Regions from separate parts of the Paenibacillus sp. FSL M8-0334 genome, predicted to be linked through region 3. Evidence: a T-box and tRNA genes for the amino acid it is inferred to sense, from the RefSeq annotation. Region 3 holds a T-box; the other regions hold tRNA genes.

Region 1 (4,002 bases), 1.9 Mb from region 3:
GGAAAGGCGGAGCAATCTGTCACTTGAGGATGGGCCTGCGGCGCATTAGCTAGTTGGTGGGGTAATGGCCTACCAAGGCGACGATGCGTAGCCGACCTGAGAGGGTGAACGGCCACACTGGGACTGAGACACGGCCCAGACTCCTACGGGAGGCAGCAGTAGGGAATCTTCCGCAATGGACGAAAGTCTGACGGAGCAACGCCGCGTGAGTGATGAAGGTTTTCGGATCGTAAAGCTCTGTTGCCAGGGAAGAACGCCAGAGAGAGTAACTGCTCTTTGGGTGACGGTACCTGAGAAGAAAGCCCCGGCTAACTACGTGCCAGCAGCCGCGGTAATACGTAGGGGGCAAGCGTTGTCCGGAATTATTGGGCGTAAAGCGCGCGCAGGCGGTTCTTTAAGTCTGGTGTTTAAACCCGGAGCTTAACTTCGGGACGCACTGGAAACTGGGGAACTTGAGTGCAGAAGAGGAGAGTGGAATTCCACGTGTAGCGGTGAAATGCGTAGATATGTGGAGGAACACCAGTGGCGAAGGCGACTCTCTGGGCTGTAACTGACGCTGAGGCGCGAAAGCGTGGGGAGCAAACAGGATTAGATACCCTGGTAGTCCACGCCGTAAACGATGAATGCTAGGTGTTAGGGGTTTCGATACCCTTGGTGCCGAAGTTAACACATTAAGCATTCCGCCTGGGGAGTACGGTCGCAAGACTGAAACTCAAAGGAATTGACGGGGACCCGCACAAGCAGTGGAGTATGTGGTTTAATTCGAAGCAACGCGAAGAACCTTACCAGGTCTTGACATCCCTTTGACCCCTCTAGAGATAGAGGTTTCCTTCGGGACAGAGGAGACAGGTGGTGCATGGTTGTCGTCAGCTCGTGTCGTGAGATGTTGGGTTAAGTCCCGCAACGAGCGCAACCCTTGATCTTAGTTGCCAGCACGTAATGGTGGGCACTCTAAGGTGACTGCCGGTGACAAACCGGAGGAAGGTGGGGATGACGTCAAATCATCATGCCCCTTATGACCTGGGCTACACACGTACTACAATGGCTGGTACAACGGGAAGCGAAGCCGCGAGGTGGAGCCAATCCTAAAAAGCCAGTCTCAGTTCGGATTGCAGGCTGCAACTCGCCTGCATGAAGTCGGAATTGCTAGTAATCGCGGATCAGCATGCCGCGGTGAATACGTTCCCGGGTCTTGTACACACCGCCCGTCACACCACGAGAGTTTACAACACCCGAAGTCGGTGGGGTAACCGCAAGGAGCCAGCCGCCGAAGGTGGGGTAGATGATTGGGGTGAAGTCGTAACAAGGTAGCCGTATCGGAAGGTGCGGCTGGATCACCTCCTTTCTATGGAGAATCGCTCTCTGCAACGAGAGCATTCAAATAGGCTGACTGTAAAGTCGCCGATCCCTTTGCGAAAGCAAAGGAACCGAATCAGGTTTAGGCCTGTTACTCACTCGTTGGTCAGTTTTGAGAGGTCAATCCTTTCATACATATATACGTTTGGTGATGATGGCGGAAGGGTTCCACGCGTACCCATACCGAACACGACCGTTAAGCCTTCCAGCGCCGATGGTACTTGGACCGAAGGGTCCCGGGAGAGTAGGACGTCGCCAAGCGTATGATATGGGCCCTTAGCTCAGCTGGTTAGAGCGCACCCCTGATAAGGGTGAGGTCGGTGGTTCGAGTCCACTAGGGCCCACCATTCAACTTCATATTTAGTGATGAGGTTCCTTTTTGGGGCTATAGCTCAGCTGGGAGAGCGCCTGCCTTGCACGCAGGAGGTCAGGGGTTCGATCCCCCTTGGCTCCACCATCATACTCATATCACTTCCATAAATTGCAGGTTGCACTGAAATGTATGGCATGATATGATAATCTTCCGGTTGAAGACCGGGGTTGATCCTTGAAAACTAGATAACGAAACGAATTTGCGTTTTAGAAATATCCTTTTAGCTGAACTTGTGTCACAACAAGTTTCAATAAAAGTAGCACGCGAAGGTTTTGAGATCATCGATCCTTTGGAAGTTTGTTTCCACTACTGAGCGGTTTTATCCAATCAGGGAAACAAACGGACAACAGAGCGAGGAGCGCAAAACCGGAGCAAATGGTTAAGCTACTAAGAGCACACGGAGGATGCCTAGGCGCTAGGAGCCGATGAAGGACGTGGCGAACGACGAAATGGCCTCGGGGAGCTGTAAGCAAGCTTTGATCCGGGGATGTCCGAATGGGGAAACCCGGCTGGTGTAATAACCAGTCACTCACAGCTGAATACATAGGCTGTGAAGAGGCATACCCAGGGAACTGAAACATCTAAGTACCTGGAGGAAGAGAAAACAAGAGTGATTCCGTCAGTAGCGGCGAGCGAACGCGGAACAGCCTAAACCGAAGAGCTTGCTCTTCGGGGTTGTGGGACGTCTCACATGGAGTTACAAAGGTTTAGATTAGTTGAACAGGTCTGGAAAGGCCGGCCATAGAAGGTAAAAGCCCTGTAGTCGAAAATGTGAACCCTCCGAGACGGATCCCGAGTAGTGCGGGGCACGTGAAACCCCGTATGAATCTGCCAGGACCATCTGGTAAGGCTAAATACTCCCTAGCGACCGATAGTGAAGCAGTACCGTGAGGGAAAGGTGAAAAGCACCCCGGGAGGGGAGTGAAATAGAACCTGAAACCGTGTGCTTACAAGAAGTCAGAGCCCGTTCAATGGGTGATGGCGTGCCTTTTGTAGAATGAACCGGCGAGTTACGTTCCCATGCAAGGTTAAGGCGAGAAGCCGTAGCCGCAGCGAAAGCGAGTCTGAATAGGGCGAGTTAGTATGTGGGCGTAGACCCGAAACCGTGTGATCTACCCCTGTCCAGGGTGAAGGTGCGGTAACACGCACTGGAGGCCCGAACCCACGTACGTTGAAAAGTGCGGGGATGAGGTGGGGGTAGCGGAGAAATTCCAATCGAACTCGGAGATAGCTGGTTCTCCCCGAAATAGCTTTAGGGCTAGCCTCGGAATAAAGAGTCATGGAGGTAGAGCACTGATTGGGTGCGGGGCCCGCAAGGGTTACCAAGCTCAGTCAAACTCCGAATGCCATCGACTTATGTCCGGGAGTCAGACAGTGAGTGCTAAGATCCATTGTCAAAAGGGAAACAGCCCAGACCATCAGCTAAGGTCCCCAAGTGTGTGTTAAGTGGGAAAGGATGTGGAGTTGCACAGACAACCAGGATGTTGGCTTAGAAGCAGCCACCATTTAAAGAGTGCGTAATAGCTCACTGGTCGAGTGACTCTGCGCCGAAAATGTAACGGGGCTAAACACACCACCGAAGCTATGGCTTGATGCTTGCATCAGGGGTAGGGGAGCGTTGTATACAGCATTGAAGGTGTACCGTAAGGAGCGCTGGAGCGTATACAAGTGAGAATGCCGGTATGAGTAACGAAAAGATCAGTGAGAATCTGATCCGCCGAAAGCCCAAGGTTTCCTGAGGAAGGCTCGTCCGCTCAGGGTAAGTCGGGACCTAAGGCGAGGCCGAAAGGCGTAGTCGAAGGACAACAGGTTGAAATTCCTGTACCACCATAAACCGTTATGAACGATGGGGGGACGCAGGAGGGTAGTGACGCGGACTGATGGATGTCCGTCCAAGCAGTGAGGCTGATGTGTAGGCAAATCCGCACATCGTAAGGCTGGGCTGTGATGGGGAGTGAAAATTACAGTAGCGAAGGTCATGATCTCACACTGCCAAGAAAAGCCTCTAGTCAGGTGAAGGTGCCCGTACCGCAAACCGACACAGGTAGGCGAGAAGAGAATTCTAAGGCGCGCGGAAGAACTCTCGTTAAGGAACTCGGCAAAATGACCCCGTAACTTCGGGAGAAGGGGTGCCTCGGTAGGGTGAATAGCCCGAGGGGGCCGCAGTGAAAAGGCCCAAGCGACTGTTTAGCAAAAACACAGGTCTGTGCGAAGCCGTAAGGCGAAGTATACGGGCTGACGCCTGCCCGGTGCTGGAAGGTTAAGGGGAGCGG
Region 2 (4,002 bases), 2.7 Mb from region 3:
TTCAGACTCGCTTTCGCTGCGGCTACGGCTTCTCGCCTTAACCTTGCATGGGAACGTAACTCGCCGGTTCATTCTACAAAAGGCACGCCATCACCCATTTAACGGGCTCTGACTTCTTGTAAGCACACGGTTTCAGGTTCTATTTCACTCCCCTCCCGGGGTGCTTTTCACCTTTCCCTCACGGTACTGCTTCACTATCGGTCGCTAGGGAGTATTTAGCCTTACCAGATGGTCCTGGCAGATTCATACGGGGTTTCACGTGCCCCGCACTACTCGGGATCCGTCTCGGAGGGTTCACATTTTCGACTACAGGGCTTTTACCTTCTATGGCCGGCCTTTCCAGACCTGTTCAACTAATCTAAACCTTTGTAACTCCATGTGAGACGTCCCACAACCCCGAAGAGCAAGCTCTTCGGTTTAGGCTGTTCCGCGTTCGCTCGCCGCTACTGACGGAATCACTCTTGTTTTCTCTTCCTCCAGGTACTTAGATGTTTCAGTTCCCTGGGTATGCCTCTTCACAACCTATGTATTCAGCTGTGAGTGACTGGTTATTACACCAGCCGGGTTTCCCCATTCGGACATCCCCGGATCAAAGCTTGCTTACAGCTCCCCGAGGCCATTTCGTCGTTCGCCACGTCCTTCATCGGCTCCTAGCGCCTAGGCATCCTCCGTGTGCTCTTAGTAGCTTAACCATTTGCTCCGGTTTTGCGCTCCTCGCTCTGTTGTCCGTTTGTTTCCCTGATTGGATAAAACCGCTCGGTGGTGGAAACAAACTTCCAAAGGATCGACGATCTCAAAACCTTCGCGTGCTACTTTTATTGAAACTTGTTGTGACACAAGTTCAGCTAAAAGGATATTTCTAAAACGCAAATTCGTTTCGTTATCTAGTTTTCAAGGATCACCCCCGGTCCTTCGACCGGAAGATTATCATATCATGCCATACATTTCAGTGCAACCTGCAATTTATGGAAGTGATATGAGTATGATGGTGGAGCCAAGGGGGATCGAACCCCTGACCTCCTGCGTGCAAGGCAGGCGCTCTCCCAGCTGAGCTATAGCCCCAAAAAGGAACCTCATCACTAAATATGAAGTTGAAATGGTGGGCCCTAGTGGACTCGAACCACCGACCTCACCCTTATCAGGGGTGCGCTCTAACCAGCTGAGCTAAGGGCCCATATCATACGCTTGGCGACGTCCTACTCTCCCGGGACCCTTCGGTCCAAGTACCATCGGCGCTGGAAGGCTTAACGGTCGTGTTCGGTATGGGTACGCGTGGAACCCTTCCGCCATCATCACCAAACGTATATATGTATGAAAGGATTGACCTCTCAAAACTGACCAACGAGTGGGCGAAAGCTTTACGAAGTAAAGCTACTCCGAAAGCATAATCTCAGGCCTAAACCTGATTTGGTCCCTTTGCTTTCGCAAAGGGATCGGCGACTTTACAGTCAGCCTATTTGAATGCTCTCGTCTCAGAGAGCGATTCTCCATAGAAAGGAGGTGATCCAGCCGCACCTTCCGATACGGCTACCTTGTTACGACTTCACCCCAATCATCTACCCCACCTTCGGCGGCTGGCTCCTTGCGGTTACCCCACCGACTTCGGGTGTTGTAAACTCTCGTGGTGTGACGGGCGGTGTGTACAAGACCCGGGAACGTATTCACCGCGGCATGCTGATCCGCGATTACTAGCAATTCCGACTTCATGCAGGCGAGTTGCAGCCTGCAATCCGAACTGAGACTGGCTTTTTAGGATTGGCTCCACCTCGCGGCTTCGCTTCCCGTTGTACCAGCCATTGTAGTACGTGTGTAGCCCAGGTCATAAGGGGCATGATGATTTGACGTCATCCCCACCTTCCTCCGGTTTGTCACCGGCAGTCACCTTAGAGTGCCCACCATTACGTGCTGGCAACTAAGATCAAGGGTTGCGCTCGTTGCGGGACTTAACCCAACATCTCACGACACGAGCTGACGACAACCATGCACCACCTGTCTCCTCTGTCCCGAAGGAAACCTCTATCTCTAGAGGGGTCAAAGGGATGTCAAGACCTGGTAAGGTTCTTCGCGTTGCTTCGAATTAAACCACATACTCCACTGCTTGTGCGGGTCCCCGTCAATTCCTTTGAGTTTCAGTCTTGCGACCGTACTCCCCAGGCGGAATGCTTAATGTGTTAACTTCGGCACCAAGGGTATCGAAACCCCTAACACCTAGCATTCATCGTTTACGGCGTGGACTACCAGGGTATCTAATCCTGTTTGCTCCCCACGCTTTCGCGCCTCAGCGTCAGTTACAGCCCAGAGAGTCGCCTTCGCCACTGGTGTTCCTCCACATATCTACGCATTTCACCGCTACACGTGGAATTCCACTCTCCTCTTCTGCACTCAAGTTCCCCAGTTTCCAGTGCGTCCCGAAGTTAAGCTCCGGGTTTAAACACCAGACTTAAAGAACCGCCTGCGCGCGCTTTACGCCCAATAATTCCGGACAACGCTTGCCCCCTACGTATTACCGCGGCTGCTGGCACGTAGTTAGCCGGGGCTTTCTTCTCAGGTACCGTCACCCAAAGAGCAGTTACTCTCTCTGGCGTTCTTCCCTGGCAACAGAGCTTTACGATCCGAAAACCTTCATCACTCACGCGGCGTTGCTCCGTCAGACTTTCGTCCATTGCGGAAGATTCCCTACTGCTGCCTCCCGTAGGAGTCTGGGCCGTGTCTCAGTCCCAGTGTGGCCGTTCACCCTCTCAGGTCGGCTACGCATCGTCGCCTTGGTAGGCCATTACCCCACCAACTAGCTAATGCGCCGCAGGCCCATCCTCAAGTGACAGATTGCTCCGCCTTTCCATATTCGGCCATGCAGCCAAATATCCTATCCGGTATTAGCTACCGTTTCCGGTAGTTATCCCAGTCTTGAGGGCAGGTTGCCTACGTGTTACTCACCCGTCCGCCGCTAAATCTCAGGAGTGCAAGCACTCCATCGATTCCGCTCGACTTGCATGTATTAGGCACGCCGCCAGCGTTCGTCCTGAGCCAGGATCAAACTCTCCAATAAAGATTGAAAATTTCTGGATCGCTCCAAGAAATTATCCAACCGATGAGTTTGTAGCTCATTTCAAAACTGACGAGAATTTGTTCAATTCTCTATTCATAACTCCCCGCCGAAGCGGTTCGTTTTACCCACTCGTTGTTCAGTTTTCAAAGATCGATCATCTTGCTTTTTCGTCATCGCATCTCTCAGCGGCGACTTTTATAATATATCATACTTCCTAGTTACTTTGCAAGACTTTTTTTAAAAGTTTTTTCATTCTCTTTTAAGAATCATCTCTGCCGCCGGTTGGCGGCATCAGCTTTCGTTAAGGAAGCGAAACTTAATTTACCACATTCAAACGAGGATAGTCAACACTCTTTTTTATATTTCGAGGTGTTTTTCTAAGGTTTTAATGTTTGATTTGCGGAAACTTGCCGTTACGCGCATATTTGGAGAGTTCTTTTTGAGGAGCGAATCGTGCATACATCCGGAAGACGGTCTTATACCGGTTGGCAATCGCCTGCCGAATATTGTGGTCCAGCCGTCCATCACTCAAGTCAAGGAGCATTTCATCAAGCTCTTTCCTCAGCACATAATCGAGTTCTTTGCATTCCTTTTCGTTAAACAGCATTCCCAGCATGGTAGAACCTCCTTAGTATAATTAGCGAAAATCAAGTATGCTCACTGTCGCTTCGAACGGTTTCATAGCGGACGCCCACTCTAGGCGGAAAGCTTGCAGCATAGAGCCATGTCCTATATGTAAGGTGTTTAACCGGATGAGCCGGTTCTTTAAACCTCGATTGCAGCAGTTCACATGGATTTGTAAAAAAAGCCCGGCTCTCCCCGCCTTGATCTTCCGAGGCATGATTCGAGCCAGGCGCTTTATTAGGTATGCACACTTTTCACCAAATTTATGACATCAGCCAGTACGTAATTGTACTTTCGATAATAGCGGCGACAAACAGCAGAACGACCACCCA
Region 3 (4,002 bases):
GAGGATATCAGCGCGTATCTGCATTTGAACCTGAGCCAGGTGCATCGGGTGCATGTCATGACCGAGCTGTTGCCGCTGGACAAGCTCCAGGTGTCCCCGGTCACGCTGGATACGATGGAGATTACGGTCTCCTCCATGAGACTCGACGGCATTGCCAGCGATGCGTTCCGCATCAGCCGGGCCAAAATTGTCGTTCCGATCAAAGCGGGACGCTGCAGAGTCAACTGGAAAGTGGAAGAGGATCCTTCTACGCCGCTGAAAGAAGGGGATGTGATCTCCATTCAAGGGTTTGGTCGGTTTAAAGTGCTGGAGACGGGCGGCTTGACAAAAAAAGGGCGGTACCGTGTCAAGGTTGGGAAATATGCGTGATGCCTTTGAAGGAATTGCCGTTTTTTTGTCGAAGATTTACTAACAAACATTAATAATGGCGACCGATTAACCGATACATTCTGATGACCGCTGCTGTTTTCATAGACGGGTGGTTTGGCTTATAGCAGGGATGACCGTATCCCGTCTGCAACAAGCCGATATTCTTAGGAGGTGCACACCATGCCACTTACACCACTTGATATACATAATAAGGAGTTTGCCCGTCGAATCCGGGGTTATGATGAAGACGAGGTCAACGAATTTTTGGATCAGGTTATTAAAGATTATGAAAGCGTGATTCGGGAGAACAAGGAAATGCATAACCAGTTAATGGCGATGCAGGAGAAGCTGGATCATTTTGCGAATATTGAGGAAACCTTATCGAAGACGATCATCGTGGCCCAGGAGGCTGCGGATGAGGTGAAGAACAACGCGAAGAAGGAAGCGCAGCTGATCGTGAAGGAAGCGGAGAAGAATGCGGACCGGATCATCAACGAAGCGCTTGGCAAATCGCGCAAAGTCGCATTGGAAGTAGAAGAACTGAAGAAGCAGGCCTCCATTTACCGGACACGCTTCCGCTCGCTCGTGGAAGCGCAGCTGGAACTGCTGAAGCAGGATGGATGGGAGTCGCTGGAGTCGCCTGAGCCGAGTCTTGAGCCGAAAGAGGTATATTAGGCGGATAGCGGTTGACTTTTGGCCTGAAAAAGTCTATAACTAGTAACATAGTTGAATTGAATGAACAATCGTAAATTCGCAGATGGGAACAAGTACACAAGTGGCGCTGTCCCTCAGAGAGTTGGCATCCTGCTGAAAGCCAATGTTCAGACCTTGTGGAATATCGTCCTTGAGAAGCAAAGCCGAAGCGCCGTGAATCCGGAGTGTGTAAGCTAAGCCGTCCTCCGAACGTTACATCGGACCCGTGCCTGTCGTTATTGGCATGGAGCAGAGGTGCTGTTTGGTCTGCGCTTGATGTGCGTTGCAGTCAGACAGAATTAGGGTGGTCACGCGAGTTAAGGTTCTCGTCCCTTGGGGGATGAGGGCCTTTTTTTGATTTTACATGAGTTAGGATGAAAGGAAGATACGGCATGAACAGAGTTGATGTGAAAGAGAAGGCGCGCGCCAGAGAGCTGCGTATCCTGAACAAATGGAAAGAAGAGGACACGTTCAAGAAATCGATCCAGCACCGCGAAGGTCGTCCGAACTATGTATTCTATGAAGGGCCGCCGACAGCGAACGGTGCTCCTCATATCGGGCACGTGCTTGGACGGGTCATCAAGGATTTTGTAGGCCGTTACCAAACGATGAAGGGCTATCAGGTTGTCCGCAAAGCGGGCTGGGATACTCATGGTCTGCCGGTAGAGCTTGGGGTGGAGAAACAGCTGGGCATCTCCGGTAAACAGGAAATCGAAAATTACGGCGTGGAAGCTTTTATCCAGAAGTGTAAAGCGAGCGTGTTCGAATATGAGCATAAATGGCGGGAGCTGACCGAGGCGATTGCTTACTGGACCGATCTCGATCACCCCTATGTCACACTGGATAACAATTATATCGAAAGTGTATGGAACATCCTGGCGACGATCCATGATAAGGGTCTTCTCTATCGCGGTCACCGGGTGAGCCCGTACTGCCCGTGCTGTCAGACGACACTGAGCTCGCATGAGGTTGCACAGGGGTATGAGGACGTCAAGGATCTGTCTGCAACGGCTAAATTCAAGCTGCATGACAGCGGCGAATATGTACTCGCCTGGACGACTACCCCTTGGACGCTTCCGGCGCACGTGGCGCTGGCAGTCAATCCGGATATGGACTATGTTCGGGTACAGCAGGAGGACGGCGTATACATCGTAGCCAAGAATCTTGTGGACGATGTTATGAAAGGTGAATTCACCGTACTGTCTGAACTGAAGGGCGCGGAGCTGGTTGGAAGAAGCTACACCCCGCCGTTCAGCTACATCAAGGCGGAGAAAAGCAATGTGATCGTGGGCGCTTCCTTCGTTACCGATGCCAGCGGTACAGGGATTGTCCATATGGCGCCTGCGCACGGTGAGGACGATTACCGCGTCTGCCGGGAGAATGGCATCAGCTTTGTGAGTGTAGTGAACGGGCAAGGCCGTTATAACGACGAGGTGACTGATTTTGCGGGACGGTTCGTGAAGGACTGTGATCTGGATATCGTGAAGGCTCTTTCGGAAAAAGGGCTGCTGTACAGCAAAGAGAAATATGAGCACAGCTATCCGTTCTGCTGGCGCTGTAAATCTCCGCTCCTCTATTATGCGATGGAGAGCTGGTTTATCGAGACGACAGCGGTTAAAGACAAGCTGATTGAGAACAACAATTCCGTCACCTGGTATCCGGGCCATGTGCGTGAAGGCCGGTTCGGCAAATTCCTGGAGGATCTGGTGGACTGGAACATCAGCCGGAACCGCTATTGGGGAACGCCGCTGAACGTATGGGTGTGCAGCTCCTGTGACGGGCAGTACGCGCCGCACAGCATCGCTGATCTTCGCGCCAACGCTGTAGGGGAAGTGAGCGAGGATCTGGAGCTTCATAAGCCTTACGTTGATGAGGTGAAGGTGAAGTGTCCGCACTGTGAAGGCGGCGTGATGGAGAGAACGTCCGAGGTGATTGACGTATGGTTTGACAGCGGCTCGATGCCGTTCGCCCAATACCATTACCCGTTTGAAAATAATGAGACTTTCGAACATCAGTATCCGGCCGACATGATCTGTGAAGGCATCGATCAGACACGCGGCTGGTTCTACAGCCTACTGGCGGTATCCACCTTGTTTACAGGCAAAGCGCCGTATAAAGCCGTTATGGCTACCGGCCACATTCTGGACGAGAACGGACAGAAGATGTCCAAATCCAAAGGCAATGTCATCGATCCTTGGGAGATCATCGAGGAATACGGAACGGACGCCTTCCGCTGGGCGCTGCTGGCCGACAGCGCGCCTTGGAACAGCAAACGCTTCTCGAAAGGCATCGTCGGAGAAGCCAAATCGAAGGTCATCGATACGCTGGTGAACACCCATGCCTTCCTGACCCTGTATGCCGGCATTGACGGTTATGACCCGGCGAAGCATCAATTCCAAGGTTCGGAGAACAAGCTGGACCGCTGGATTCTGTCCCGCCTGAACAGCCTTGTGCTGGTCGTTGACAAAGGGCTGGCTGTGAATGACTTCCTGAATGCAGCCAAAGCGATCGAGGCATTCGTTGATGAGCTGAGCAACTGGTATATCCGCCGCTCCCGCGATCGCTTCTGGGGCAGCGGACTTGGCGAGGATAAGCTGGCCGCTTACGGCACGCTGACGCATGTGCTGCTGGTGCTTTCCAGAGTGATGGCGCCGTTCACGCCAATGCTGTCTGAGGACATCTACGTCAACCTGGGCGGCGGAGAGAGCGTGCATCTGGCGGACTTCCCGCAAGCGGACGAAGCGATGATCGACCAAACGCTGGAGCAGGATATGGAAACGGCGCGTCAGATCGTGGAGCTGGCCCGCAACGTGCGGAACGAAACGGGGATCAAGACCCGTCAGCCGCTGTCGGAGCTCATTGTGTCCATGGACCGCGAGTTCGATCTGTCCGGCTATGAAATGATTATCAAGGATGAGATCAACGTCAAGGGCATCGTTG

What was found. A T-box is a leader RNA that pairs with one kind of tRNA and senses whether it is charged. The one in region 3 lies ahead of ileS (isoleucine--tRNA ligase), so its partner is inferred to be a tRNA-Ile.
Region 1: it encodes a tRNA-Ile, which carries the amino acid that the T-box ahead of ileS (isoleucine--tRNA ligase) is inferred to sense. The anticodon was not compared.
Region 2: it encodes a tRNA-Ile, which carries the amino acid that the T-box ahead of ileS (isoleucine--tRNA ligase) is inferred to sense. The anticodon was not compared.

The regions. Positions count from the first base shown of each region.
Region 1 covers NZ_JBBOCH010000001.1:2,192,186-2,196,187, reverse strand. Annotated here, with positions in the region: rRNA gene MKX64_RS09565 (16S ribosomal RNA) at 1-1,345, shown strand, start outside; rRNA gene rrf (5S ribosomal RNA) at 1,501-1,617, shown strand; tRNA gene MKX64_RS09555 (tRNA-Ile) at 1,627-1,703, shown strand; tRNA gene MKX64_RS09550 (tRNA-Ala) at 1,738-1,813, shown strand; rRNA gene MKX64_RS09545 (23S ribosomal RNA) at 2,107-4,002, shown strand, end outside.
Region 2 covers NZ_JBBOCH010000001.1:2,977,191-2,981,192, reverse strand. Annotated here, with positions in the region: rRNA gene MKX64_RS13060 (23S ribosomal RNA) at 1-692, opposite strand, end outside; tRNA gene MKX64_RS13055 (tRNA-Ala) at 987-1,062, opposite strand; tRNA gene MKX64_RS13050 (tRNA-Ile) at 1,098-1,174, opposite strand; rRNA gene rrf (5S ribosomal RNA) at 1,184-1,300, opposite strand; rRNA gene MKX64_RS13040 (16S ribosomal RNA) at 1,494-3,046, opposite strand; gene MKX64_RS13035 (hypothetical protein) at 3,432-3,662, opposite strand; gene MKX64_RS13030 (stage II sporulation protein M) at 3,934-4,002, opposite strand, start outside.
Region 3 covers NZ_JBBOCH010000001.1:314,066-318,067, reverse strand. Annotated here, with positions in the region: gene MKX64_RS01450 (YlmH family RNA-binding protein) at 1-369, shown strand, start outside; gene MKX64_RS01445 (DivIVA domain-containing protein) at 550-1,044, shown strand; T-box leader at 1,115-1,399, shown strand; gene ileS (isoleucine--tRNA ligase) at 1,455-4,002, shown strand, end outside.